Regions from separate parts of the Heyndrickxia sp. FSL W8-0423 genome, predicted to be linked through region 4. Evidence: riboswitches for the same ligand, from Rfam matches in the RefSeq annotation. Region 4 holds a riboswitch; each other region holds the start of a gene.

What was found. Region 4 has a riboswitch for S-adenosylmethionine ahead of MKY81_RS10140 (cyclase family protein). Riboswitches for the same ligand answer to the same signal wherever they lie in the genome.
Region 1: linked by a shared signal. The riboswitch ahead of metK (methionine adenosyltransferase) and the one ahead of MKY81_RS10140 (cyclase family protein) in region 4 are both predicted to bind S-adenosylmethionine.
Region 2: linked by a shared signal. The riboswitch ahead of MKY81_RS14205 (acetoacetate--CoA ligase) and the one ahead of MKY81_RS10140 (cyclase family protein) in region 4 are both predicted to bind S-adenosylmethionine.
Region 3: linked by a shared signal. The riboswitch ahead of MKY81_RS06875 (SDR family oxidoreductase) and the one ahead of MKY81_RS10140 (cyclase family protein) in region 4 are both predicted to bind S-adenosylmethionine.

Annotation. Positions count from the first base shown of each region.
Region 1 is NZ_JBBPBE010000001.1:3,741,933-3,749,592, reverse strand. Features, by position in the region: gene MKY81_RS19160 (ABC transporter substrate-binding protein) at 1-832, opposite strand, end outside; gene MKY81_RS19155 (alpha/beta hydrolase family protein) at 950-1,744, shown strand; gene MKY81_RS19150 (DUF2584 domain-containing protein) at 1,794-2,036, shown strand; gene pckA (phosphoenolpyruvate carboxykinase (ATP)) at 2,109-3,698, opposite strand; SAM riboswitch class I at 3,940-4,123, shown strand; gene metK (methionine adenosyltransferase) at 4,328-5,530, shown strand; gene asnB (asparagine synthase (glutamine-hydrolyzing)) at 5,781-7,660, shown strand, end outside.
Region 2 is NZ_JBBPBE010000001.1:2,802,778-2,810,437, reverse strand. Features, by position in the region: gene MKY81_RS14225 (acetyl-CoA C-acyltransferase) at 1-183, opposite strand, end outside; gene MKY81_RS14220 (MFS transporter) at 236-1,561, opposite strand; gene MKY81_RS14215 (Zn-ribbon domain-containing OB-fold protein) at 1,635-2,060, opposite strand; gene MKY81_RS14210 (thiolase family protein) at 2,057-3,223, opposite strand; gene MKY81_RS14205 (acetoacetate--CoA ligase) at 3,223-5,187, opposite strand; SAM riboswitch class I at 5,331-5,435, opposite strand; gene MKY81_RS14200 (DinB family protein) at 5,608-6,081, opposite strand; gene MKY81_RS14195 (ArsR/SmtB family transcription factor) at 6,150-6,836, shown strand; partial or broken gene MKY81_RS14190 (NADPH-dependent FMN reductase) at 7,067-7,632, opposite strand.
Region 3 is NZ_JBBPBE010000001.1:1,361,167-1,368,826, reverse strand. Features, by position in the region: gene MKY81_RS06895 (hypothetical protein) at 1-29, shown strand, start outside; gene putP (sodium/proline symporter PutP) at 867-2,348, shown strand; gene MKY81_RS06885 (diacylglycerol kinase) at 2,387-3,298, opposite strand; gene MKY81_RS06880 (arylamine N-acetyltransferase) at 3,661-4,464, opposite strand; SAM riboswitch class I at 4,773-4,881, shown strand; gene MKY81_RS06875 (SDR family oxidoreductase) at 5,118-5,228, shown strand; gene MKY81_RS06870 (Na+/H+ antiporter NhaC family protein) at 5,241-6,581, shown strand; gene MKY81_RS06865 (S-ribosylhomocysteine lyase) at 6,642-7,109, shown strand; gene MKY81_RS06860 (GNAT family N-acetyltransferase) at 7,224-7,660, shown strand, end outside.
Region 4 is NZ_JBBPBE010000001.1:2,001,894-2,009,553, forward strand. Features, by position in the region: gene nrdE (class 1b ribonucleoside-diphosphate reductase subunit alpha) at 1-1,255, shown strand, start outside; gene nrdF (class 1b ribonucleoside-diphosphate reductase subunit beta) at 1,273-2,229, shown strand; gene MKY81_RS10135 (dUTP diphosphatase) at 2,295-2,732, shown strand; SAM riboswitch class I at 3,287-3,388, shown strand; gene MKY81_RS10140 (cyclase family protein) at 3,480-4,232, shown strand; gene MKY81_RS10145 (5-methyltetrahydropteroyltriglutamate--homocysteine S-methyltransferase) at 4,269-5,372, shown strand; gene MKY81_RS10150 (DUF3231 family protein) at 5,863-6,876, shown strand; gene MKY81_RS10155 (RraA family protein) at 7,160-7,660, shown strand, end outside.

The DNA.
Region 1 (7,660 bases), 1.7 Mb from region 4:
AAGAGGCTAAGATTTCAACATCAACATCTTCAAAGAATGGTTGAACGACTTCGGCCACTTCTTTAGGATCATTTTCTTCTACCCATTTAGCTGCCTTATAAATAGCACGAACAAATTTTTCAAGTGTATCTTTATTTTTTTTAAGAAAACTTTCTTTCGCCATGTAATCGGTGTAGGGCACACTACCGGATTCCTTACCGAAAGAGGCAACAATATGACCTTTCCCTTCTTTTTCAAAAACGGATGCCGTCGGCTCGAATAATTGAACATAGTCCCCGGTTCCGGAAGCAAAAGCGTTTGCGACATTAGCAAAATCAATGTTTTGAATTAATTTCAAATCTTTATGAGGTTCGATTCCCTTATCTTTTAGTACAAATTCGCCAACCATTTGCGGCATACCGCCTTTACGCTGACCGAGGAAAGTGGACCCTTTTAACTGATCCCATGAGAAGTCTTCCTTTTTTTCGCGAGAAACTAAGAAGGTTCCATCTGTTCTCGTTAGTTGGGCAAAATTAATGACCGGATCTTCAGCCCCTTGTGCATAAACGTAAATGGACGTTTCAGAACCAACTAATGCTACATCTGCTCCATCAGATAATAATGTAGTCATCGTTTTATCTCCACCAGCGGTTGTTTTTAAATCAATGTCCAGTCCTTCATCTTTAAAAAAACCTTTTTCAATTGCGACATATTGTGGTGTATAGAAAACCGAACGTGTAACTTCTGCCACTCGAACTTTCTTTAAGGATTCTGTTTTGGAACAGGCACCTAGGGAAAAAATAAGAATGGCGGTCATTAATAGTGAGAAGCTAATTTTAAGCCCTTTTTTCATGACCCATTATCCTCCTTTTTGTTACTAATTCTGATAAAGTATCGTATGATAAACATAAAAATGTGTGAATGCCTATTTTTTAGAGGTTAGAAGTAAAAGGTTGGAGGTTAAAATGTAATGCAAATTAGTATCAGTTCATACGTAATTGAGAAGCAGCCTTTTCCTTCTCCGAATCCAAACGTTCGAATGTGTATGATAACCTATATATCAGATGGGTTGAAGGTTAAGGGGTTATTAGCTGAACCACGAGATGATAAAGAATATGATGGTTTTCTCTATTTAAGAGGGGGAATTAAAAACGTCGGTATGGTAAGACCTGCTCGTATTGGGCAATTTGCAGCGGAGGGATTTATTGTATTTGCCCCTTTTTATCGAGGAAATCGCGGTGGGGAAGGGAATGAAGATTTTGGGGGAGAAGATCGAAAAGATGCATATACTGCTTTTGATCTTTTGAAGCAGTACCGAAGAGTAAAAAGTAATCGAATACATATTTTTGGATTTTCAAGAGGAGGGATAATGGCTCTTCATACTGCGATCAATCGAAATGATGCTAAATCGGTAGTGACATGGGGAGGTGTATCCGATATGTTCCTTACTTATTATGAAAGAAAAGATTTACGTAAAATGTTGAAACGAGTAATTGGAGGGACACCAAAAAAATATCCTGAACTTTATCAAGAGCGAACCCCTTTATATTCGATCGACAGACTTAATCAACCAGTATTAATTATTCACGGAGTAAAAGACAGGAATGTTTCAATTGAACATGCAATAAGATTGGAAGAAAGGTTAAAAGTTTATAAAAAAGAAGTTGAGACATGGTATTTTCCAAATTATACTCATTATTTTCCACCTGCAATAAACCGTCAAATTGTTACTGATTTATGCTCCTGGATGAAAAACAGGTCATAAACATGGTAAAATAAAAGGAATATTATGTTCGAAAGGGGAGGCTGTAACGATGGGGATGCCATTAGAATTAAATACAATGATCATAACTAAAGGAAATGAAAAAAGATTAGAAGAAAACTTATTCATATTGGAAAAGGAAGGATACCGTTTGTATCCAATTGATATTCCAATGGATATACGTAAAACGAAAGAAAGTGAAACAAGAGGAACTGCGGTAATTAGAAAGCTTGAGTGGGAAAGTGAAAAAACGAAAATCACATACCAACTAATTTCATTGAATTCAAGTAATTAATGATAATCGATATAAAGGAAAGGGACTGGAAGGAAAATGTTAGTCATTTTCTTCCAGTCCCTTTCCTTTATATTATTTTATAATTGGACCGCCATGCATTTCAATTTCTTGTGAAAGATGACCGAATTTCTTAAAGTTTTCTTTGAACTTTGTGGCAAGCTCTTGTGCTTTTTCATCATATGCCTGTTGGTTTTCCCATGTTTTATTAGGAATCAACACTTCATCAGGCACTCCGGGTACATGTAATGGAATGTGCAATCCGAAAATATCATCCTGTTTTGTTTCGACCGATTGAAGTTCTCCTTCTAATGCAGCCTGAACCATTGCTCTTGTATAACTTAATTTCATCCGGCTTCCTACCCCATATTCTCCGCCAGTCCAACCTGTATTGACTAAGAAGACTTGAACCCCATGCTCATCAATCTTTTTCCCTAGCATTTCAGCGTATACTGTAGCTGGCAAAGGTAAAAATGGTGAACCAAAACAAGTTGAGAAAGTGGCTTCTGGAGAAGTAACTCCACGTTCTGTTCCCGCTAGTTTGGAAGTATACCCACTTAGGAAATGATACATTGCTTGCTCTTTTGTTAATTTGCTGATTGGAGGTAATACCCCGAAAGCATCTGCTGTTAAAAAGACAATTGTTTGTGGGTGTCCAGCAATACTTGGTTCAACGATATTGTCAATTGCTTGGATTTGGTATGCAGCACGTGTATTTTCAGTTAATGTCGCATCATCATATAATGGTTCACGAGTCAATTCGTCGACCATTACATTTTCTAAAACTGCACCGAATCGAATTGCATCATAGATCTGTGGCTCTTTTTCGCGAGTAAGACCGATGCATTTTGCATAGCATCCACCTTCTATATTAAATACACCATTCGATGACCATCCATGTTCATCATCACCAATTAAGCGGCGATTTGGATCCGCAGATAACGTCGTTTTGCCCGTTCCGGATAATCCGAAGAATAAAGCGACATCTCCTTCAGCACCTACATTTGCGGAACAATGCATCGGTAGAATATCATTTTGAGGTAAAAGATAATTCATGATTGAAAAAATACTTTTCTTCATTTCACCGGCATACTCAGTACCGCCTATAAGAATAATCCGACGTTCAAACGAAACAACGACAAACGTTTCCGAATTAGTCCCATCTGTTAATGGATCCGCTTTCACATTGGGAGCAGATAAAATAGTAAATTGTGCTTCATGGGTTTTTAGTTCCTCTTCGGTTGGTCGAATAAATAATTGTTGCGCAAATAGATTATGCCAAGCATATTCATTTACCACTTGGATCGGTAATTGATTTCTTTTGTCAGCACCCGCAAATCCTTTAAAAACAAATACTTCTTCTTGCTCTTGTAAGTAATTAATCACCTTTGTATATAATTTATTAAATGATTCCTCGGAGATTGGTTGATTTACAGAACCCCAATCGATTGCATCTTTTGAAGAAGCTTCTTCAACAATATATTTATCTTTAGGGGAACGGCCAGTATATTTTCCAGTTTCAGCACGGACCGCACCTGTTGATGTTAAGATTCCTTCACCCCGTTCTAATACCTTTTCCACTAATTGAGGTACAGCTAATTGAGTAAGGACGTTTTTTCCGGCTAAAACATTTGTTAATGTATTTGAAAAAGTAGCTGATTTCATTTATACTAACCTTCCTTTATAAAAAATTTAAGTATCCTTTTATTCGTTAATTAGTATAACACAATTATATATATAGTCTATACTATATGTGCGCATTTTTTTAAAATATATGAAATTGTTAAATTAAAAGTTTTTTCAATTCCACAATATAATAAGGAAGTCAATTGTACAAGTTTAAAATAGAAAAATTATTTATTGACACCATCCAACAAATTGCGTAATATTTTACCTTGAACGGATACTCTTATCCCGAGCTGGTGGAGGGACAGGCCCAATGAAACCCGGCAACCGACATTCTATAGTTAGTGATTTGGAAGTTAGAAAGAGAAGCAGGTTTTGCTCCTCAAAATTCTAACATCTTACTTCTAACAGCTAGGACGCACGGTGCTAACCTGAGGCAAGGTAAAATCCTTGAACGATAAGAGTGAAAGGCATGGGTAATGAACCTTTCCTCACATAGTACATATGATGGGGAAGGGTTTTATTCATTTTTGATATTACCCACTTTCGAAACCTATGAACCCGGATTTTTATGTTTAGGATAAAATCTGTGGTTTATTTCATACTATTAGGGAATGAGTACCGTGAGGCGTAAAAATAGATAGTAATTGTATGAGGGAGGAATAAAAATGTCAAATAAGCGTCGTTTATTCACGTCTGAATCCGTGACTGAGGGACATCCAGATAAAATCTGTGACCAAATTTCAGATGCCATTTTAGATGCAATCTTAGAAAAAGATCCGAATGCCCGTGTAGCTTGTGAAACTTCAGTTACGACAGGTCTTGTGTTAGTAGCTGGAGAAATTACAACTAATACATATGTCGACATTCCAAAAATTGTTCGTGGAACAATTAAAGATATCGGATATACACGTGCAAAATATGGCTTTGATTCAGAAACATGTGCAGTCCTAACATCAATCGATGAACAATCAGCGGATATTGCTATGGGTGTCGATAAAGCATTGGAAGCACGCGAAGGTCAAATGTCTGATGATGAAATTGAAGCAATCGGTGCAGGTGACCAAGGCTTAATGTTTGGTTTTGCTTGCAATGAAACGAAAGAACTTATGCCGTTACCGATTTCTCTAGCACATAAATTAGCTCGTCGGATTGCAGAGGTGCGTAAGGAAGAAATATTGCCATATTTACGACCTGATGCAAAAACACAAGTAACAGTAGAATATGATGAAAATGATCGACCAATTCGTATTGATACAATCGTCGTTTCTACCCAACACCATCCTGAAATTAGCTTGGAACAAATTCAACGCAATATTAAAGAACACGTAATTAATCCAGTTGTTCCTAGTGAGTTAATTGACGAGGAAACGAAATACTTTATTAATCCTACAGGCCGTTTCGTTATTGGCGGACCTCAAGGTGATGCTGGGCTAACTGGCCGAAAAATCATTGTTGATACGTATGGCGGTTATGCGCGTCATGGCGGAGGAGCATTCTCCGGAAAAGATCCAACAAAAGTTGACCGCTCTGCTGCTTATGCGGCACGATATGTAGCTAAAAACATTGTTGCAGCGGGATTAGCTGATAAATGTGAAGTCCAACTTGCCTATGCAATTGGGGTTGCTCAACCGGTATCTATTTCCATTGATACATTTGGTACCGGAAAAGCATCTGAAGATGTATTAATTGATGCAGTACGTAAACATTTTGATTTACGCCCGGCAGGAATTATTAAAATGTTAGATTTACGTCGCCCAATTTATAAACAAACAGCTGCTTACGGTCATTTCGGACGTCATGATCTTGACCTTCCATGGGAAAGAACAGATAAAGCCGAAAACTTACGTAAAGAAACTTTAAATAAATAATACTTTTGCAAGTGGAGTTACAGTATTTGTAACTCCACTTACTTTTGTAAAAATAAGTATTCGCAGTTCTTACCAATAAATTATATATATTGTCTACTGCAAAAAGGAAAAAAAAATGATAGTATAGTATGGTGTGAAAAATGTTGAATACTTGCCCATTATGGCAGGTCATTGGAATCACGTATTCAATAAAATATAAAATAGTAATAAATAAGTATGTTAATTTGGAATGGAGTAGGTGACATACATAATGTGTGGATTTGTTGGTTGTATACATGACAACGAGGTTGGATTAAGAGAAACAGACAGACAACTATTTAAAAACATGAATGATATTATTACTCATCGTGGTCCTGATGATGAAGGATTTTTTGAAGATGAGCATATTCAATTTGGTTTCCGCAGATTGAGTATTATTGATATAGAAAGCGGACACCAGCCGCTAACATATGAAAATGAACGATATTGGATTATTTTTAATGGTGAAATTTATAACTATGTGGAATTACGAAATGAATTGATTGAAGCGGGGCTAACTTTTGAAACGGCTTCTGATACGGAAGTTATCATTGCACTGTACAGCTACTATAAAGAAGACGCAGTTTCTAAGCTTCGCGGCATGTTTGCTTTTACTATTTGGGATAAACAGGAGCAAACATTGATTGGTGCTCGCGATCCATTTGGTATTAAGCCATTCTTTTATAAAGAAGAAAAAGGACGTACATTCTTTGCTTCTGAAAAGAAAAGTATTCTGCTCGCAATGGAGCATGAAGAATTAAATTATGAAGCTGCTCAACATTATATGACATTTCAATTTGTGCCGGAACCGGAAACCATGACAGCAGGAATCAAAAAACTAGAACCAGGCCATTATTTTATTAAAAAATTAGGAAAACCAATGGAGATCAAACGCTATTGGAAAGCGTCCTTCCAGCCTGTACAAAAATCTGAAGATGAATTTATTAAGGAAATTAGAGACGTCTTATTTGATTCTGTCAACGTTCATATGAGAAGTGACGTACCAGTAGGTTCATTCTTATCTGGTGGGATTGATTCTTCGATTATTGCGTCCATTGCGAAGCAATATCATCCAAACATCAAAACATTCTCAGTCGGATTTGAACACAATGGCTTCAGTGAAATTGATGTAGCAAAAGAAACAGCGGATAAACTTGGTGTCGAAAATATTAGTTATATAATTACCCCGGATGAATATATGAAGGAATTGCCAAAAATTATTTGGCATTTAGATGATCCGTTAGCGGACCCTGCATGCGTTCCTTTGTATTTCGTGGCACGTGAAGCAAGAAAGCATGTAACAGTTGTTTTATCTGGTGAAGGTGCGGATGAATTATTTGGCGGTTATAATATTTATAGAGAACCGCAATCACTAGAAGTATTTAATAAAATTCCTGCCGTTGGTAAGTCTTTATTAAAAGCATTAGCGAAAATTTTACCTGAAGGTGTGAAAGGGAAAAGCTTTATTGAGCGTGGAGTAACACCGATGGAACAAAGATATATTGGAAATGCAAAGATGTACAGTGAATCCGAGAAAAAGGATCTGCTAGCACAATATCGGTCAGGATTAGAATATACAGACATTACAAAACAACTGTATGCTGAAACGAAAAATTACGATCCGGTTGATCGAATGCAGTACATTGATATTCATACATGGATGCGCGGTGATATTTTATTAAAAGCGGATAAAATGACGATGGCACATTCATTAGAATTAAGGGTTCCATTTTTAGATAAAGAAGTCTTTAAAATTGCTTCCAAAATACCGACAAGTTTAAAAACAGCAAATAATACAACGAAATACATCTTAAGAAAAGCGGCTGAAGGCGTCGTTCCGGATCATGTGTTAACTCGAAAGAAACTTGGCTTCCCGGTACCAATCCGTCATTGGCTAAAAGATGAAATGCATGATTGGGCAAAACAAATTATTCATGAAAGTGGCACCGATCACATCATTAATAAGCATTATGTTTTAAATCTTTTAGAGGAACATTGCCAAGGGAAAATGGATCATAGTCGTAAAATATGGACTGTCCTCATCTTTATGATATGGCATGCAGTATACTTAGAAGAAAAATATGATTTCCAAAAACAATATAAGCTCCAAAC
Region 2 (7,660 bases), 800 kb from region 4:
GGCTTGAATAACGTGACCAAAAATAGCACCGTCGGCTTGTGCTGCTATAGGATAACGACGAATCAACTCAGAAACTGTATTAACACCTAGTTCAATCGCTGATTTAGAGTGGAACATCCCTTTGAACCTACCAATCGGGGTACGAACACCATCTATCAAAACAGCCTTTTTCAATTGAATCACCCTTATATTTGAAATTTTATCACTAAAAATTCATGTCAATGAATTTAATAAGTCATGTCAATGAGTTCCGATACGTTTCGCGTGCATATAAAGTAGCAATAATACTAAGCACCCCAAGTGCAATTAGATAGATTGCAATCGGCCAGTACTGACCATCGAATTTTGCTAGCAAAGCAGTAGCAATAATCGGTGAAAATCCTCCCGCGAGAATCGCTCCAATTTGATAACCGATTGATGCACCACTTAACCGTGTCTTTGTAGAAAAGAGTTCGGAATAATACACAGCCTGCGGTCCGTAAACAGCATCATGTAAAACATTCAAGCCTAGGATAATTCCAATTGTTATCAAAAAAACGGAGCCCGAATTCATAAACCAGAAAAAAGGAAAAACAAATAATGTTGAAGCAACTGTTCCAAATAAATATACTGGCTTTCGTCCGATCTTATCGGATAAGTAAGACCATAGTGGCATCGTAACAAATCCAATAGCCGAAGAGATCATCACTGCATTGAGTCCAACCGAGCGATCAATCCCATGTGTACTTACAAGATAAGTCAGAATAAATACGGAATAAACGTAAAACACAGCATTTTGTACTAATTTCATTCCAATCGTTAAAAACAATGGTTTCTTCTGATTACGTAGAACAGTTATAACTGGCCGTTTCTCTTGTTGCTTTTTTTCTGCAACGTCTAGGAATACTGGTGATTCACTCACCTTTAAACGAATATAGAGTCCAATCGTAACAAGCACAATGCTTAATAAAAATGGAATTCTCCAGCCCCAATTGAGGAAGGCTTCATTTGACATGTTTGTTGATACGAATGAAAATACACCCGTGGATAGAAGGAGCCCTGCAGGAACTCCCATTTGTGGAAAGCTTCCGAAAAGTCCCCGTTTCCCCTTCGGTGCATGTTCCACAGCCATTACTACAGCTGATCCCCATTCGCCACCGATGGCAAATCCCTGTATAACACGTAGGAGACTAATTAATAGTGGTGCAAGTACTCCAACTGAATGGTACGATGGGAGTAATCCCATGAAGAATGTAGATATTCCCATAAGCAAAAGAGAAATCGTTAGTACTTTCTTTCGTCCTAGCTTATCTCCATAATGCCCGAATACCATACTTCCAAGCGGTCGAGCGATGAATCCTGCCGCATAAGAGCCAAATGCAGCTAATGTCCCATATAGTGGATCAAAATTAGGAAAAAATAATGCTGGAAAAACAAGTGCAGCCGCCGTTCCATATAGATAGAAATCATACCATTCTATCGTCGTTCCTATAAAACTAGCGAGAGCAACTTTTCGATGCTCCTTGGAAAAGTCCTTTTCCTTTTCTATTATTTCCTTTTCAATCAATAGACTTTGAGCCAAAACAAACCCCTCCTCTATTTACATTTAACTATTTTAAAAAACTTGTTGAACTTACATAAAGGTAAAAGTTAATTTAGTTATCTGACAACCTAGTGAAAAAAGGCATCCAGACTTGATTACATTTTGTAAAACTTACTTGTAATGGTAAACCTATTTGTAAATCTTGATCTGAGTCGAGCAACAGATGGGTCATCATCGTTGGTCCTTCTTCTAACTTAACCACTCCAAGAATATAAGGAGTCACATCTTGCCAAGCAGGATGTCCTGGCCTATGTACAACACCCCATGTTTTCAACCGCGCTTTCCCGGAAGCCTTTTTCCACTCTAATTGATTGCCCCAGCAATATGGACATAACGTTCGTGGGTAAAAAATCCATTGATCGCAATCTGTACATTTTTGTAAATAAAATTCATGTCTCGCTATTGCATCCCAGAATGGTTTTGAAACAGTGGTTATCGTAGGACCGGGAACGACGAGATGTTCATACTTCTCACTCATGACTCCACCCCCAGTACCAAAGCTGTAGCTTCACTTAACGTCGCACCATTTCCGGTAACGAGTGCGAGCTCTGCATTTCGAATTTGTCGAGAAGTTGCTTCGTGCCTTAGCTGACGCACAGCTTCGATTATATGGGACATACCTCCAGCAAGATCTGCTTGCCCAACCCCAAGTTGACCTCCATGAGTATTGAGTGGCCAATCCCCATCGTGTCCAAATGAATGGTCTTTCATCCAATCACCAAATTTTCCAGGTGCGCACAAACCAGCATTTTCAATCGTGATACCTACAACGCTCGTGTAGCAATCATATAAAGAAAGTAAATCGATATCTTGTACACTTACATTTGCTTGACCAAGTGCAGCTGAAATAGCATATGATAATGGTGCCGATTCTAAAGCCGGAGCATGACTGACAGCCCGGTGAGTGATTTTTTCCCCTGCACCAAGTAAAAAAACCGGTGGATGGTCTCCACTAGGTAGATTATTTTTAGAAGTGATAACGAATGCTGCACCACCACCAACCGGCATTACAATTTCAAATAAATGCATCGGATCGATAATCAGTGGTGAATTTAAAACTTCCTCGACGGAAAGTGGTTTCCCATAGAAAATTGCATTCGGATTGAGTTGAGCATTTTTTCTTGCCCAATGTGCAATAAGAGCAAATTGTTCCTGAGTTGATCCATATTCCTCCATGTGTTGCCGTTTCAATAAGGCATATGAAGTATTGGCACCCGATGCTCCGAATGGTACATCGAATTCCCGAATGGGGTTTCGATTAGGTGAACGTGGATTTCCATTTCTTTCATTCGTATTCGCCAGTACACATACAACTGTTTCACACATCCCAGCTTCAATGGCTGCTGCAGCTCGCCACAACATTCCTGCAGCGGTTGCTCCTCCAAGATCGACCACATTTGAAACTTTCGGTTCAAGACCAAGATACTCCGCTACTGTTGCAGGTACATGTTGTGGAGTTTCACCCACTTGTGGACCGACTAAAAGACCATCAATCCCCTCTTTATCTAGCCCAGCATCTTGGACCGCTAATCGAACCGACTCTGCAATTAATCCTAAAGTCGTTGCTCCATCTGTATAACGAACCGGAGTAAGTTCCGCAATACCGATGATTGCGCAATTTGGAACACGTCGCTTGATCATCATACGAAGCTCCTTTCTAATAAGGAAATATACTCTAGAAGACTATTTGGATTATGAAGGGATCCCTTGTTTTTCACCTGCTGTCCTAACACCGTTGAACGTGCAGCGCCTTCCACTTTCTTACCGTTAATTGTATAAGGAACCTCATTTACACTGTAAATACGACGAGGTACATGCCGTGGAGAAGCTTTTTTACGAACATTGTTACGAATAACATCAGCTAAATCACTATCTAATTCTCTATCCTTCAAAACCACGCACAATACTATTTCTTCATCTCCCGCATTTGGTAAACCAAACACCAATGAATCTTCTATTTCCGGAATTTGCTCCAGAACACGGTAAATTTCAGCAGTACCTATACGTACACCGCCAGGATTAAGAGTTGTATCGGCGCGCCCGTAGATGATGATTGATTGTTCATCAGTTTGTTCTGCTAAATCTCCGTGCGTCCAAATACCAGGACGTTTAGTAAAATAGGATGAATAATACCGTTCGTCACCGTCCTCTCCCCAAAACGTAAGTGGCATGCTCGGAAACGGCTTTGTGCACACTAAGTCACCTTTTTGATGAAGAACAGATACATCCTTTTCATCGAACACATCGACCGCCATCCCCAGTGCCTTACAAGTAATCTCTCCTCGACGTACAGGATGTACGGGAGAGCCCATTACGAAACAGCCAATAATTTCGGTTCCACCGGAAATCGATGCTAGTAAAATGTCTTTTTTAATATAATCATAGACCCAATCATATTGTTCGGCTGAAAGTGGTGCACCGCAAGAAAGAACACTACGAAGCTGTGACAAATTATGCTCCTGACCAACCGAATAACTGGCTTTTTGTAAAGTTTCCAAATACTTTGGACTCGTACCAAAATGTGTGACGCCAACTTTTTCAGCAATCTCCCATAAAACTCCAATATTGTCCTTAGGTAATGGTGATCCGTCATAAAGGAGAATTGCGGCGCCGCTCGCAAGTCCCGAAATTAACCAGGGATACATCATCCATGCGGTATTTGTATACCAAAACAATATATCGCCATGCTTTATATCACAATGCAACTGATGTTCTTTCACGTGTTGAATTAAAGTACCGCCGACCGAGTGGACAATCGCTTTTGGAAGCCCTGTCGTTCCCGACGTATAGAGTATGTATAAAGGATGATTAAAAGGAACTCTCGTAAATTCCGGAATGAACGGGCCGTTTTTACACAGTTGATTCCAATTTAATACATGCTTTGACTGGTTCTTTAAAAAATCATCGCCTTCAGTTAACGTTACTATGGCTGACACCTCGTCAAGGACCTCGGAAATCGCACGGATATTATCACGGATATCAAAATGTTTACCGTTATATTGATACTCCAACACTGTAATCAATACCTTTGGTTGAACTTGGCCAAGCCGATCAATAATACCTTGAGAGCCAAAATCTGGGGAACACGAAGTCCATACCGCTCCTAATGAGGCAGTTGCCAATAAAGCTACTAATGATTCGATTTCGTTTGTCACAATTCCAGCAACACGATCTCCACTTCTTACACCTAAATTCCGTAAACCTTCTTGCGCTTTCGCCACCTTGCTACGTAATTCTCGTAGTGAAAAATGTGAAGTAGTACCATCCTCTCCAGCAACAATTACAGCTATTTCTTCTTCCTCTCCCATCAAAACATTTTCTGCAAAATTCAATTGAGCCCCCGGGAACCATTGGGCTCCTAATATTCCATCAACGGTGGGTGGAATGAATACCTTCTTCCCCTTTTCTCCGATGATTTTTGCAAAGTCCCAAACGCCAGACCAGAACTCTTCCGGATGAGCTATTGACCAACGATGTAGGCGCTCATAGGGAAAGAGAGGAAATCCAACCTGCTCTGAAAATCCTTTCAAGTTAGACTGTGAAATCCAATTTTCGTTTGGCTTCCATAAAATGTTTGGATCTAATACATTGTTTTGTTTTTTCATCATTTATCCCTCCACTAAACTAATCAAATATAACTTATAATATTGGTTTACTTGGATTAACGAATGAAGACGACTATTGTACTTCTCTTCATCCAAAATATTTAAATAAAAAACCCCTCATCACAATAAGAAGAGGGGTCCTCATCTTATCTTTCAGATACATACGTATCTGCAGGAATTAGCACCGTTCCATATAGGGGGTTGCTGGACGTCATTGGGCCTGGTCCCTCAGTCGCTCTTGATAAGAATATATTTAATTGGTTTAAATTTCTTAATAAATTGAATTTTATAATCAATCAATCTGATTGTCAATTATTTTTTTACTCTTAGGCTGTGTGAAAACACTTACATTCATGTGGCTGTTAGAAATATTTTTATTATTCATGATCGTGATACTGGTTAAAGTCCTGTATCCCAGTTCTAATCCCATATTAACGGTCTTTCCAAACCGATCATACGTAAATATTGTAAAAATTGTCCGGCATGAACTCCATCATGATAGGCAATTCGCAGAAGCATGTCCCCTAAGTATCGCTGATAGCCTACATCACTGCGATCGATAAGTCTATTTTTTAATTCATCGGTTGAAAGAGATTGAACATATGAAATGAAATTGTCAAAGTAGGGTTTCGATAGTTCAATTTCTTTTTCTATTGATATAATCGGTTCCTCATCAAATGAAGCTGGTGCCTCCTCTTTAATTGAACCATTTTTCTCTAACATTAAATGATAATAATAGCTAGATGTCCAAACGTGACGGATCATTTCTCCAAAAGACATTGCATCTTTATCCGGTTGCCATTCAATCCAGCTATCAGGCAATGACCTCCATAATTTAATGGAACGACGACGTGTTTCTTGCAAATTTAAAATACTTAACTCAATCGAATTCATTCAAATTCCTCCCGTAAATTCTTTACTAGATTATTGTAGTATAAAAACATTTAGGGTATCATCGAAATATGAATGTATATCCGAATATTTCATATATTGCAAAACTCATAGCCGAACCAACGCGTGCCATCATTTTAGATCGTTTAATGGATGGGAGAGCACTGCCAGCCAGTGAACTAGCTTATATGGCGAAAGTATCCCATTCAACAATTAGCTCCCACCTTGCAAAGCTTGTTGAAGGAAATCTACTAGTAATGGAGCAGCACGGAAGACATCGTTACTACCGGCTAGCCAATGAGGAAGTCGCCGAGGTCATTGAAAAATTAGGAACGATCGCACCGCAAGCTGAAATTCGCACATTACGACAATCAAGTCAAATGAAACAAGTCCGTCATGGTCGAACTTGCTACGACCATTTAGCTGGAGAACTTGGTGTAAAAGTGACTCAATCTTTGCTTGATAAAAAAATCATCATTTTAGACAAGGAGGCATTTGTTGTTACTGAACAAGGGAAAAACTGGTTTCTTCAATTAAGAATTAATATTGAAGAGGCTACGATTAAAAGGAGGATTTTTGCTAAACCATGCCTTGATTGGAGTGAAAGACGCTATCATATGTCAGGCTGGTTAGGTGCCGCGATTGCTACTCATTTTTTTACACAAAAATGGATCATAAAAGCTGAGTCGATCCGTGCGGTTCACCTTACACCAAAGGGAAAACAAGCATTGCAACAGTATTTTGGAATTGAAATGTAGGTTACAGCAATTGCATTAAAATGCATACAAATGCTGGAAAAGAACGATCGATTTCTTTAAAGAAAGTTATCATAATACTAGAATATAATTAGAAAGATTGACCATTCATTGATCAATCTTTCCAATTCCTGTATATAAAGATTTATCAATTTTTTCGCTAAATACCCCGAATTACAATATACGATTAAAGTAAGTAAGCTCCCGGGTCTAAGTTACATTTAGACAACTTATCAAAAATCATATTGAGCATCTCTATCTTCTTGCACATTTTTATAAGTTTCTGTTAATAAAACCGTATCCTCAACTAAACGTTCAAGGCGAAAGAGTATATCATCATTGACAATTTTTTTCGGTGAAAATCCTTTTCCTCGATGAAGACATAAGTTTGGACAATCTGAGCTTTCATATACGCTAAGATTGGCTTTAATTGTAGTTCTACCATTAAATAATGCTTTGCTGATCCGGCTGTCACGACTGCACTCACTACTTTGTCACGAAAAGCGTTAACTGGAAGTAAGTCAAAAATGTTTTTTAGTGTTGCTGGAATCGATGCTTGAAATGTTGGTGTCCCAATAATAATTGCATCCGCAGCCATAATGGTTTCTGTCACATATTTTGTATCACCTTCGTATTCAAAGTAATTGCGACCATCGCTAAATTCCAATGTATAGTCGGCTAAATCTAGCAGGGTAACTTCATGCTGCGGATATTTTCGCGAAAAAATTTCCACTGTTTTGAGCATAGCTGTTTTTGTTTTTGAACCTACGATCGAACCTGAAAGTGCGACGATTTTCATGTTTTTCTCTCCTCGTATAATAACGTTT
Region 3 (7,660 bases), 640 kb from region 4:
TTTATAAAGAGTATCGGCATTTACGATGAACGAGTTATGGGAATTTAAATGATTTTTAAGATGATGAATTATTGAAGACCTTCCTTAAACAAGCCTGGAAAAATTTATTTCACGTTTTAATCATCATATGCTAAATGAATAGTACAGGAAAAATGTTCATTGAATAATTCAAATGATCATAAGTACTAAGTGCATGTATTCGCTCAATTCGAGTAGATTAAGTCAGAGTCACTTGCCCCAAGTTCCCGCATTCGTCCGATTCGGGCACTTCAACCTCAGGGCACTTGCTCCAAGTTCTCGCATCCATCCCATTCGAGTACTTCAACTCCGGATCTCTTGCTCAAAGTGCTCGCATCCATCCCATTCGAGTACTTCAATTCTGGATCTCTTGCCCCAAGTTCCCGCATCCATCCCATTCGGGCACTTCAACTCCGGGGCACTTGCTCCAAGTTCCCGCATTCATCCGATTCGGGCACTTCAACTCCGGGGCACTTGCTCCAAGTTCCCGCATCCATCCCATTCGGGCACTTCAACTCCGGATCTCTTCCCCAAAGTTCCCGCATCCATCCCATTCGGGCACTTCAACCTCGGGGCACTTTCCCAAAGTTCTCGTATCCATCCTTTTCGAGCAGATAAATTTAAAGAAGCGGTTCGTTAGACAAGTATGCTGATGCTAGATTCTAGATACTGTAAAACTATTATTTCAAAATATCAATTTAACTATCTACTAATCGCTCATGAAATAGGGGAATAAGCTCCATTTGGATTATTAGCAAAAATTATAATTTTACAAAACATACTTTTATTATATAATGAAAAGGTATTCATTATAACGAAAATTCATACAACTAGAGGGAGATGATTTGATGACAGAAGATGTGTATAAACTTATTGCCATCGGCCTTTACATGGTGCTGATGTTATTAATTGGATTTTACGCTTATCGTAAGACAAGTAATTTAACCGATTATATGCTTGGCGGACGTTCTTTAGGACCGGCAGTTACCGCATTGAGTGCTGGAGCTGCAGATATGAGTGGTTGGTTATTAATGGGGCTACCTGGTGGACTTTATTTAAATGGGTTAGCTGATGCTTGGATTGCAATTGGATTAACGATTGGGGCTTACTTAAACTGGATTCTAATAGCACCGCGTTTACGAACCTATACACAAGTTTCCAATGATTCGATTACGATTCCATCTTTCTTAGAAAGCCGTTTTAAAGATTCTACGAAACTTTTAAGAGTAGTTTCTTCACTTGTTATTTTAATATTTTTCACTTTTTATGTATCATCTGGAATGGTATCAGGGGCTGTTTTCTTTAAAAGCTCCTTTGGATTGCATTATACTACCGGATTGTTCATCGTTGCCGGAGTAGTTGTTGCTTATACGCTGTTTGGCGGATTCCTTGCTGTTAGCTGGACCGATTTTGTTCAAGGATTAATAATGGTCATTGCACTTTTACTTGTACCGGCTATTGCAATTTTTAAAACAGGTGGTCCTGTCGAAACATTTAATACAATTCGCTCAATCGACCCAACACTCCTAGATCTATTTAAAGGAACGAGTGTATTAGGGATTATATCTGCTCTTGCATGGGGACTTGGTTATGTTGGGCAACCACATATTATCGTTCGATTCATGGCAATTAAAACGATTAAAGAAACAAAAAGTGCTAGACGAATCGGAATGAGTTGGATGATTCTTTCATTACTAGGTACATCTTTAACAGCATTAATTGGGATTGCTTATTTCCATAATATTGGTGCTCCACTTGGAAAAGCCAATGCTGAAACAGTATTTATCCTATTAGGATCAATATTATTTCACCCACTTGTCGCAGGATTTGTTTTAGCTGCCGTTCTTGCAGCAATTATGAGTACGGTATCTTCGCAATTAATTGTTACCTCTAGTGCATTAACAGAGGATTTATACAAATTGATGTTCCGTCGGAATGCTTCTGATAAAGAACTTGTCTTCTTCGGTCGAATGGCCGTTTTAGTAGTTGCTCTTATTGCCACTGTTTTAGCATTTGATCAAAATTCAACCATTTTGAAACTTGTATCTTATGCATGGGCAGGCTTCGGGGCATCATTTGGACCGGTTGTATTCTTGAGTTTATTCTGGAAAAAGATGAACAACTGGGGAGCACTCTTTGGAATGATTACCGGTGCTGTCACCGTCATTATTTGGAATATTGTTGGACTTGATGAAATACTTTATGAAATTGTACCAGGGTTTATTGCAAACTTAATCGTTGGTATTGTTGTTAGCTTAGCTACCTACAAACATAATGAGGAAATTGAAAAGGAATTCGAAGCAAGCAAAGTCTTATTGAAACAAGGGTAAAGTGGAAGGCCACCAATATCGGTGGCCTTTTGATTTTATTAAACTCTATCTTCAGGACGGATATGATCAATCGGTACAAATACTTTTAAATGTCGATATAAGTTTTCAAATTCAGCGGGGACTAGTCCACCAAATTCACCATCGATATTTATTTGCATTTTTTCCGTTGAAGTGACTTTAATATGATTCGCAGAAGTATATATGATGTTCGGATCATTCACATGGTTTCCTGTAATTGCAGAAGAAACGACTCGAATAAACTCGGCTAGGTTCGTTTTCTTTAAAATAATTAACGAAAAGAGTCCATCATTGATTGATGAATCTGGTGCAAGCTTTTCAAACCCACCGACAGAGTTTGTTAATCCTACTAAGAAAAGCATTGCTTCCCCTTCGAATAATTTTCCATCATATTCAATCCTTACCTCTGTAGCACGGATCGATGGGAGCATTTCAATACCCTTCATATAATAGGCCAACTGACCAAGCATCGTTTTTAATTTACTTGGGACTTCATAGGACAATTCAGTTAATCGCCCACCACCGGCAATATTAATAAAATAACTATCGTTCATTTTTCCAATATCGACTGGGATGGTGTCACCTTGTACTATTATATCCGTTGCTGCTTCAATATCACGCGGGATATGGAGAGCTCTTGCAAAATCATTTGTCGTTCCAACTGGAATGACACCTAATTTCGGGCGGTATTTCTGTTCGGCAAGCCCGTTAACGACTTCATTAATGGTACCGTCCCCCCCGGCCGCAATGACAATGTCATACTTACGTTTAACAGCAACTTTTGCCGCTTCAATCGCATCTCCGGCACCTGTTGTCGCATGACATGAAGTTTCATATCCGGCAACTTCTAATTTTTTCAAAACTGTCGCAAGATGTTTCTTAAACACTTCACGCCCAGAGGTTGGATTATATATTATTCGTGCTCGTTTCATTTTCATCATCCTACTCTTTTTGTTACAAAATAAATAAAAACTCATCTCTTTTTAGTATATATTACAACTTTTTTGAAACAAATAGGTATACTACTCAACTCGTTCTACATAGAAAATCTGGCCATAGCCAGACCATTATAACTTATTAATTCTAACGACAATATCATACCGCTTTTGATTGTAAAAATCTAGTACTATTGAATTTTTGTCGCATTTCATCAAAACAAGCTACCCCCAATAAATGAATCCAAAATAATCATTATATTATTCACTATGATGCATTTATTTATGCATAAAAATGAAACCCCTATAAAAAAAGTACTAGTCCTCACATTAAGGCTAGTACAAAAATTACAAATTAATTATTTTTCAAACAATACCACTCCGCGTTCTTTAAGAAATTGCACAGATTCAAGTAATGAATGTTCATCGATCTGGTACACCTCTTGTACCGTCGTTTTCCATTTATTAAAATCCTTCATTTGAATTTCTCGGATATTTCGGTAGGTCATCACCTTTATCGTGTGATCTCTTAAAAAATAGCATTCATGCCCATTAAATCGGACAGCTGAAATTCTTCTCATCGTTGTATTAGCATCATCATCAACGTAGGATTGTTGAATATCTTCTATAATGTCTGTCTCAGATAACGGCGTCCACTCAATTTCCTTTTTTACGAAGGATTTCCCATTCGAACGGCGATCAATTTCGAATTTATCCATCGTTTTTTGGGTAAAAGCAATTTCTTCACCAAAACCATGTAAAATATGTTTTCTCTTTGCTTCTAGCTCAACTGGCTTCATAATTGGTGAGCCATAACCAACATCCACATAATATTGCCTTTGATCAAGCGTCACCATAATGGCTAAATGGCCCGGGTTTACCCTTACTAATGAACAAGCAAAGCCTAATCGGGATAATAGTCGGGAAAAATTCATGTTTAATGTATAGCACGTTCCTCCCCAACCTTTTTCCTTTAAGTTTTCTACAAAAACCTCAATTGGGGGAACATAGTTTGAATGCTCTTGAAAATAATGAAACTTACTGAAGGTTTCATAAGGAATTCGTGATAAATGTTGTTGTATCAACCGCTGCAAATAATTTAAAGATGGAGTTTCTTTTTCTAATTTTAAATAGTTTAAATAGTCCTCGATTGTTTGTTCCACATTTACCACTCTTTCATTATGCCATTAAGAAAATATATCTTTTATTCATTCTCGCAAAAAGTGAAAAATCCTGCAATATGATTGAATCGTATGTTAGAAAAACTTAATATTAATCTATTTTTTATTTCTTTATATATTTATAGACATAGGAAACAAGGAATTTGTTTCATTCTTTTTTTCTTTATTGAATACCCCCTTTTATATCCGGCCAATGTCTGGAATTTTTTGTTATAAAAAATTAAATTGACTTTTCTCATGCATTTGTGTAATTTAAATAAATAAGATGTAACGTTAATTTCATATTGTATCTCTTATAAAGAGTAGCGGAGGGACTGGCCCTATGAAGCTCGGCAACCTTTCATGATGATCATGAATCGGTGCTAAATCCTGCAAAACACTTGTTTTGAAAGATAAGAGAGGACGATTTCTTGTATGATGAGGCCTCTTTTAAATTGAGTGGCCTCTTTTATTTGTTCTTTTCTAAAAGGTCGTTGCTTTTCTGCAGCGGAAAGGAACGGTCCATTCTCAAAAAACTAACTTTACGAAAACAGCCTTTATTTTTAAGGAATGAAGAAAATCATGGAATATTCCATCATCATATCCAATTATTCTTATAAGAATAATAAATATATTGTTTAGATTTAACTGAAAAAGTGGTCATTGTACAGGATATTGCGAATGTCGTTGTTTTTTTAGCATCAGCATTTTCCGACTATATAACCGGGCAAGGAATTAACGTAACAGGTGGAATGACAATGAACTAAGGAGGAATTAATGTGACAAAACAACAAGAAAAAAAAGGAAGTCTTCTCGCACTATTACCATTATTAATTTTTGTACTTCTTTTTATCGGAACGGGAATTCTTGCAAATGATTTTTCCAAAATGCCTTTAAGTGTGGCGGTCATTATCGCGGCTACAGTCGCATTATTAATGAACAGGAAGGAATCATTAACTAAAAAGATTGATATCTTTTGTAAAGGGGCTGGACATTCAAATATTATTTTAATGTGTGTCATCTTTGTTTTAGCCGGAGCTTTTGCCGGTGTTGCCAAGGAAATGGGAGCGGTTGAATCAACGGTCAATCTCGGATTAACCTTGCTTCCTGCAAATTTATTAATGGTGGGACTTTTCATTATCGGTTGCTTTATCTCTACCTCGATGGGAACTTCTATGGGTACCGTTGTCGCATTGGCGCCAATTGGGTTGGGGATTGCCACACAAACAGATATCCCTACAGCATTAGCTATGGCCACCGTTGTTGGCGGAGCGATGTTTGGCGATAATCTTTCAATGATTTCAGACACAACGATTGCTGCTGTGCGAACACAAGAAACACAAATGAAGGATAAATTTAAAGTGAATTTCTTTATCGTTTTGCCTGGTGCCATTGTTACAGCCATCCTTCTTGGAATCATCACCCTTGGAAATCATGCAAGTGTTGCCGGCGATCATCCGTATGAATTGGTAAAAGTTTTACCTTATGTAGCTGTCTTAGTCGCCGCTCTACTCGGAGTCAATGTTTTAATTGTACTGCTGGGGGGAACCATTTTTGCTGGAATCATCGGAATTGCTTATGGATCATATGACTTTCTAGGATTTCTACAAACCGTTGCAAAAGGCGTCATGAGTATGGAAGACATTGCGATCGTGGCAATTTTGATTGGTGGTTTAGTGGAAATTATTAAATATAATGGCGGAATCGATTATCTATTACACTTTGTCACTAGTAAAATTAGGTCAAAAAAAGGTGCCGAGTTTGGGATAGCCAGTTTAGTCAGCGTTGCGGATATCGCAACGGCAAATAATACGATTTCCATTATTATTACTGGACCATTAGCGAAAAATATCGCAGATGAATATGAAATTGACGGAAGAAAATCAGCAAGTATTCTCGATCTATTTTCTAGTTGCTGGCAAGGAATTGTTCCATACGGAGGTCAATTGCTCGCAGCTGCCAGTATTGCTTCCATTTCACCAGTGAGCATACTCCCTTATTCTTTCTATCCAATCTTGATGGGAATTTGCGGGGTGATAGCGATACTAGTCGGATATCCAAAACTTCAAAGAAAAAAGGCTATTCTTACTAATCCGCCTTTAAAAGAAAAGTCTTTATAATGTGTTATAATATAAAGATAATTCAAAATCTAACTTAATTATTATAGGAGTGAATATATCATGGTACAAAAAATGAATGTAGAAAGCTTTAATCTTGATCATACAAAAGTAAAAGCACCATATGTCCGCTTAGCTGGAGTGATTCATGGACAAAATGGAGATGTCATCCATAAATACGATATCCGTTTAAAGCAACCAAATAAAGAGCATATGGAAATGCCTGCGCTTCATTCACTAGAGCATTTACTAGCTGAAAATGTACGTAATCATCTCGATCATGTAGTAGATTTAAGTCCTATGGGCTGTCAAACAGGCTTTTACCTTGCCGTCCTTAACCATGATGATTATGATGGGATCCTTGACGCGTTAGAAAAAACATTAAATGACGTATTAGAGGCAAAAGAAGTTCCAGCTTGTAATGAAATTCAATGTGGCTGGGCTGCAAGTCATAGCCTTGAAGGCGCCCAAGAGCTTGCTCGCGAATTACTTGCGAAGAAAGACGAATGGAAAGAGATATTCGCAGATTAATAATCGTACAAACAGGCTGCTTTTCAATAGAAAGGCAGCTTTTGTTTTGTTTAAAATTGGTTTATATTTTCAAATTTTCATATATAATAGAGAAAATAACATTGGGGTGCTTTTATGGATATTGAGAAAATCTATGGCGATCTGCCTACTTTGGAAACTGACCGCCTCATACTAAGAAAAATAACCGGAGAAGATGTAGAGGATATGTTTTCTTATGGGTCCAATGATGAAGTATCGAAATACGTGTCTTGGGATACGCATCGTACGTTAGAAGATACAAAGGAATTCATTGATTTTGTTCTTGGACAATACAAAAACAAAAAGGCCGCACCATGGGGAATAGAATATAAAGAAAATGGCAAATTAATTGGAACCATTGAATATATCGGGTGGCAGCCCCGACACAATAGTGCGGAAATCGGCTATGTTCTTCACCAAGAATACTGGGGAAAAGGAATTACAACGGAAGCTGCCAAGGAGTTACTGGCATTTGGATTTAATAAAATGGAACTAGTTCGTGTTCAGGCAAGATGCTTCACTGAAAACATCGG
Region 4 (7,660 bases):
TGTTGAAAAAGTTTACGGAAAACCATTTGCATATATAGACATTACGAAAGAATATGACAAAATGGTTGAAAATCCTAATATTCGTAAATCAAAAATCAAAGCGAGAGATTTAGAAACAGAAATAAGCAATCTTCAAAATGAAAGCGGCTATCCATACATCATTAATATCGATAATGTGAATCGCGCCAATCCTATTGACGGAACGATCATCATGTCTAATCTGTGTACGGAAATTTTTCAAGTGCAGAAGGATTCCATGATAAATAATGATCAAACTTTTGCTCAATTAGGGAATGATGTCAGCTGTAATTTAGGCTCAACGAATGTCACCAATCTCATGAGTTCACCTGACTTTGGAAAATCCGTACGCACGATGCTGCGTGCTTTAACATACGTAACCGATCATTCGAGTATTGATGTCGTGCCGTCTGTAAAAAATGGGAATGATATGTATCATTCAGTTGGCTTGGGAGCTATGAACTTGCACGGATTTTTAGCCAAAAATAAAATTTATTATGGATCTCCTGAAGCATTGGAATTTACGGATATTTATTTTATGCTATTAAACTATTGGACGCTCGTTGAAAGTAATGCAATTTCAATCGAAACGGGAAAAACGTTCTATGAGTTTGAAAAATCGAAATATGCAACAGGTGAATATTTTGACAAATATTTAAACGAACCGGATTTTGAATTTAAACATGAAAAAGTGAAAGAATTATTTAAAGATATTTTTATTCCACATCATAAGGACTGGCAACAATTAAAAGAATCAGTTATGGAATATGGAATATATAATGCCTATCGGCTTGCAACAGCGCCGACAGGATCGATTTCATATGTGAACGAGGCAACTGCCTCCATTCATCCAATTACTCAACGAATTGAGGAACGTACCGAAGGAAAGCGTGGAAAAGTGTATTATCCAGCACCATATTTAACGACTGAAACACTTCCTTACTATGAATCTGCCTATGATATCGATCAACGAAAAATAATTGATACGTATGCAACAGCACAAAAACATGTCGATCAAGGTTTAAGTATGACGCTGTTTATGAGATCTGAATTACCAGCTGGGATGTATGAATGGAAAAATAACAGTGAATATCCTACGAAGAAAACAACAAGAGATTTGAATATCTTGAGAAATTATGCGTGGAAAAAAGGCATTAAATCAGTTTATTACATCAGGACGTATACGGATGATGGAACTGAAGTAGGTGCGAACTATTGTGAATCTTGCAGTATTTAAGGGGGGAAAGACTTTAGATGGAATGGAATTATTATGATGCAATAAATTGGAATAATATTGAAGATATTATGGATAAAATGACGTATGAGAAATTAACAGAACAATTCTGGCTTTCGACACGTATGCCTGTGTCTAAAGATAAATCTGATTGGACGAAGCTTCCTGATCCTGAGAAACGTTTAGTAGAAAAGGTATTTGGCGGGCTAACGATGCTCGATACACTCCAATCGGAGAATGGCATTGATGCATTGCGGAAAGATGCAAAAACACAGCATGAAATCGCGGTACTTAATAATATTCAATTTATGGAATCCGAGCATGCGCGAAGCTATTCATCGATTTTCAGCACACTCAATACAAAAAAGGAAATTGAAGATATTTTTAGATGGGCGAGAGAAGATGATTTTCTTCAAACGAAAGCGCGTATCATTGATGAAATATATCAGAGCGGTACTCCGTTAGAGAAGAAAGTAGCCAGTGTCTTTTTAGAATCATTTTTATTTTATTCCGGATTTTACACACCATTATATTATTTAGGTAGAGCAAAATTAATCAACGTAGCAGAAGTCATCAAGCTAATTATCAGAGATGAATCGGCACATGGAGCGTATATTGGATATAAGTTTAAAATTGGTTTCGAGCAATTGACAGATTCGGAAAAAGAAGCGATGAAATCATGGACATACTCTTTGCTTTATAAATTGTATGAAAATGAAGTGAAGTACACAGAGTCCTTATATGACGAAGTGGGCTGGACGGAAGATGTCAAAGTTTTCCTTCGTTATAATGCCAATAAAGCATTAATGAATCTTGGTTTAGCACCACTATTCCCTGATACAGCAGATGATGTGAATCCGATTGTTATTAATGGATTATCTACCGGAACAACGAATCACGATTTCTTCTCAACAGTGGGAAATGGCTATTTACTGTCAGTTGTTGAGGATATGAAAGAATCAGATTATGACTATTAAACAGCTTAGCGATGGGGGCTTTTTGGGCAACCCATCGCTATTCTTTAGAAGTAGAGGAGAAAAACATGTCAACACAACAAATTAAGATTAAATATTTTGATGAAAAATTAATAAGAATCGATAAAATTGTCCAAGGTGACTGGTTAGATTTACGTGCAGCCAAAACTATCGAATTAAAAAAAGATGAATTCAAACTAATTCCGCTTGGCGTTGCAATGGAACTTCCCGAAGGATACGAAGCACATGTCGTCCCTCGTTCAAGTACGTTCAAGAATTTTGGAATCATCCAAACGAATTCCATGGGAGTCATTGACGAATCATATAAAGGTGATCAAGATCAATGGTTTTTCCCCGCATATGCACTAAGAGATACCGTAATTGAAATGAACGACCGTATTTGTCAGTTCCGAATCATGAAAAAAATGCCGACGGTAGAATTAGTTGAGGTTGAATCGCTTGGAAATGCCAACCGTGGCGGACATGGTTCTACTGGAACAAAGTAATACATTTATCGAGGATATTACATATTTTAATGACTAATATGTAATGTCCTTTTTTTCTTTTAATTTTGAAAACCATGTACCTCATAAATGCTGTATGAAGCACTTCTTGTTTTAATTTTGAAAACCATGTACCTCATAAATGCTGTATGAAGCACTTCTTGTTTTAATTTTGAAAACCATGTACCTCAAAAAACGCTGTATGAAGTACTTCTTTTTTAATTTTGAAAACCATGTACCTCATAAACGCTGTATGAAGCACTTCTTGTTTTAATTTTGAAAACCATGTACCTCATAAACGCTGTATGAAGTACTTCTTACTTTAATTTTGTTGATCAAGTTCCTCTTAAACATTATTCAAAACTCTACGACAAAACAAAACAGCCATAGAACCAGTAATCATACGGGGTTCAAGGCTGTTTTTCCTCGTTTCCAGCTAGCTTATTCTATTTAAATGTTAATCTTTCTAAGTATGCAATCTCAAATATTTTATCCATTCATGTTGACAAATTCCTCTCTAAACTGTATAGTAAACCCATAACTTAATATTTCGAATTTTCTTATCCAGAGAGGTGGAGGGACTGGCCCTTTGAAGCCTCGGCAGCGGACTTTTTTAAGTACTGTGCCAATTCCAGTAGCGTAAGGCTAGAAGATAAGAGGAGCAGGTAATGTATTCGTTTATTCACCCCTCTTCTGTTTTCTAGAAGAGGGGTTTTTAGTATTTTAAAAATTTATATATGAGGTGATTTAATGTCAACAGTAAAAACAGACAATGAGCTTTTGAAGGCATTTGAGGTACTGCAAAAGAAGGAATGGGTTGATCTCACACATACTTTTGGCCCGAATTCCCCACATTTCTCAGCTTTTGACGATGCGGAGTTCACAACACTTTTCACCCATGATGACGGCTTTTTTGCACAAAGTTTCCAGTTCCCAGGTCAGTATGGAACACATATCGATGCCCCGATACATTTCGTTCGCAACAAACGTTATCTAGAGGAGCTAGAGTTAAAAGAACTCGTTTTGCCTCTTATCGTGATTGATAAATCGAAGGAAGCGGAAGAAAATAATGACTTTATCTTATCCGTTGATGATGTCCTCAAGTTTGAAGAAGAATATGGAAAAATTGAAGCAGGTTCATTTGTGGCTTTACGCACTGACTGGGGAAAACGTTGGCCTGATAAGGAGGCATTTGAAAATAAAGATGAAGAGGGAAATAGTCACACACCGGGTTGGGGACTAGAAGCCTTAAAATTCTTATTTGAAGAAAGACAAATTAAAGCTGTCGGACATGAAACATTTGATACAGATGCTGCTGTTGATTTTCGCAAAAATGCTTCCCTCGTTGGTGAATACTATGTGCTTGAGCAAGATACATTTCAAGTAGAATTGTTGACTAACCTAGATAAGCTGCCAGCCAAAGGAGCTGTTATTTTCAATATTAGTCCAAAGCCTGAGAAAGCAACAGGTTTTCCAGTCCGTTCATTTGCTATTTTGCCATAATGATAGATAAAAAATACTTAAGGGAGAGAGAATAAAATGACAAAAACATTAATTAAAGCTCCATTTAGAGCAGACCATGTGGGAAGTTTATTACGACCAGCGAGAATTCATAAGGCCAGGAAGGATTTCCAAGAAGGGCATATTACAGCACAGGAACTACATGAAATTGAAACAGACGAGATTAAAAAAGTTGTTGATAAACAAATCGAAGTCGGACTGAAAGCTGTCACAGATGGAGAATTCCGCCGAAGATTTTGGCATACAGATTTTCTAGAGCATTTAAATGGTGTAGAAGGCTATATCCCAGAGCATGGCTTTAAGTTTAAAGGGGAGGAAACCGAACGATACGATGTTCGAGTAGTTGGAAAAATCTCATTTAATCCTCATCACCCACATATAAAGGACTTTATTGAATTTAAAGAAATAGTTGGTGACCGTGCCATTGCAAAGCAAACGATCCCGAGTCCTAATCAATTATTTAATGCCGGTATTCGTAACTTGGAAGTTTATGCAGATATTGAAGAATATGCAAATGATATTATTCAAGCATACCGTGAGTCAATCAACGCCTTTTATGATGCCGGATGCCGTTATCTTCAGCTAGATGATGTCTACATTGCCGGTCTTAATGCACCGGAAATTCCATTTAATGATAGCGGTTATTCCCGTGAAGAATTAATCGAATTGGCCTTACGGGTTGCAAATGGCGTACTGGAGGATAAACCGGAAGATTTAATTGTAACGACTCATCTTTGCCGTGGTAACTACCGATCGAAATGGGCTTTTGAAGGCAGTTATGCAAAAATCGCGCCAACTTTATTTGCAAAGGAAAAAGTCAACGGATTTTTCTTAGAATATGATGACGATCGTTCGGGAGATTTCGAACCTTTGGAATACATTCCAAATGGCGGTCCCCAAGTCGTTCTGGGAGTCTTCACATCGAAGCATGGCACATTAGAAGAGAAGGAGACGATCAAAGCACGCGTGAAAGAAGCAACAAAATACGTACCATTAGAGCAATTATGTATCAGCCCGCAATGCGGTTTTGCCTCTACGCATCATGGGAATATTTTAACGGAAGAAGAGCAATGGGCGAAGTTGAAATATATTGTGGATCTTTCTAAAGAAATATGGGGTTAGGAAATACTTACTTAAATAAAGCAATTAGCAGATCAAATCGAATATGATTTGGTCTCTTATTTTCCACTAATATATCAACGATTATGGGATATTACTACTGTAATTAGAAAATTGTAGTCAACTTGTTGATTTTTTTTACTTATTGATGTCCTTTTGAGCAACCAAACATCATCAAAATAAGCGGATATTTTCCGGATAGCCAGCAGAATGGAGCTCAAATCGTGGTATATAAGCGGAATTTTTCCGATTAAGCAAAGAAAAATGACTTAATTTCACGTTTTTTGAGTGAATAGTCGGAATTTTTCTGTCTATTTAAGGTATTTTCAGTGCTATTTCTGAATTAAGAGAAATTTTTCCGCTTATTTATCAAACTCGATATACAATCCATCTAGGATGACATGCTTTTCACTCATCCGTAATGAATAATGTTTCGGTTTTAATACCATCATAAATATAGCAATAGCGATATTTAGAAGGACGTGAAAAAGTAATGACCGAACATAATATTCCGCTTACTGCTTCGGAAATGGGTTTTCTATGGACTCAATATATGAATGATAGTTTAGCTATTTGTGTCATGAAATATTTTAAAAATATTTGTGAGGATAAAGAAATCCATCCTCTTATCGAGAATTCCCTAAGTATAGCAGAAAACGACATCAACATTATTACGGAGATTTTTAAAAAAGAAAATTGCACAATACCAGTCGGTTTTACTGATGAAGATGTAAATGTAAATGCTCCGAGATTGTTTTCCGACGTATTTATTCTTATGTATATACAAAAATTAGAGATTGTTGCAATGGCGACTATTGGTATAGCAATAGGTGTTTCTGCACGTTCGGACGTAAGTGATTTTTTTAGAAATTTACTTGTTTCCGTTTCCGAATTACATGATAAGGCGAGAAAAGTTATGTTATCAAAAGGTGTATATGTCCGACCGCCGCATATACCAAGTCCGGATAAGGTTGATTATGTAAATAAACAAGGTTTTCTATTTGATTTTTTAGGTTCTCATAAACGACCATTAACAGCGATTGAAATTACACATCTTTACATCAACATTCAAACAAACGCAATGGGAAAAGCATTGATGGCCGGGTTTGCCCAAGTGTGTCACAATAAGGACGTCAAACAATTTTTTTTAGAAGGAAAGGGAATTTCCAACAAGCATATTAAAAAGTTTAGTTCAATCTTAGCTAACGGTGATCTTCCCACCTCTATGCCTTGGAATTCTTACGTTTCAGACAGTACGGTTGCACCATTTTCTGATAAATTGATGATGTTTCATACAATTACTTTGATTGCCGCAGGAATCGCAAATTACGGTACCGCTGCTGGGTCATGTGCACGAATGGATTTAAGTGCCTTGTATACACGCCTTTCAGCGGAAATTGCCTTATATGCGGAAGATGGTGCCAACCTTATGATTAAACATGCTTTTCTGGAAGAACCACCGAAAGCGGCCGACCATAAAGCACTTGCCAATAAGCCAAAGTCATAAAGCGTATCGGGGAAAAATTGAAACAACTTTGTATTATGGGTCTTCATTCGTGAAGACTTTTTTTATTTTTACAGTTTGAACGCTAAAAAACTATTTACATCGTTAAATAACGATGATACTATTTCATTAATGTAATAATAAATATTACACAAAATAATAAAAGTGTTATTTTTACTACAATGATAATCGATAAATTTTTTCGCTTCTTTTGAAACCGTTATCATTCTATTAAGTAGAAAAATAGGTTTGAGAAGTTAAACATTTATCTTAAATAGGGGAGTGTATGCAATTGAGTCATTCAGCAACGCTTTTGTCTCAAGAAATTATTGCAAGGGCCAAAAAACTAAATACAACACTTATTTCAGATGCTCTAGGTTGTACTGGTTCAATGGATTACAAAGTTAAGCCAGTCTCGTCGGGGATGAAAGTAGTTGGAACTGCTTTAACAGTCGATATGAGAGCAGGAGATAATCTTTTTTTACATCAGGGAATTTACTGCGGGGGAGAGGGATATGTGCTTGTCGCAGATGGAAAAGGGCATACAGAAAATGCTTATCTGGGTGAGTTAATGGCCGGAGCAGCAAAAGCACTTGGTCTTGAAGGAATTGTCATTGATGGGCTTGTCCGTGATAAAGAAATGCTTAGTGAAATTGGGCTGCCAATTTTTTCAAAAGGTTTTATTCCTAATGGGCCATTTAAGGATGGACCTGGTGCTATTAATATACCAATTTCCTGTGCGGGAGTTACCGTTAATCCAGGTGATTTAATTGTTGGAGATGATGAC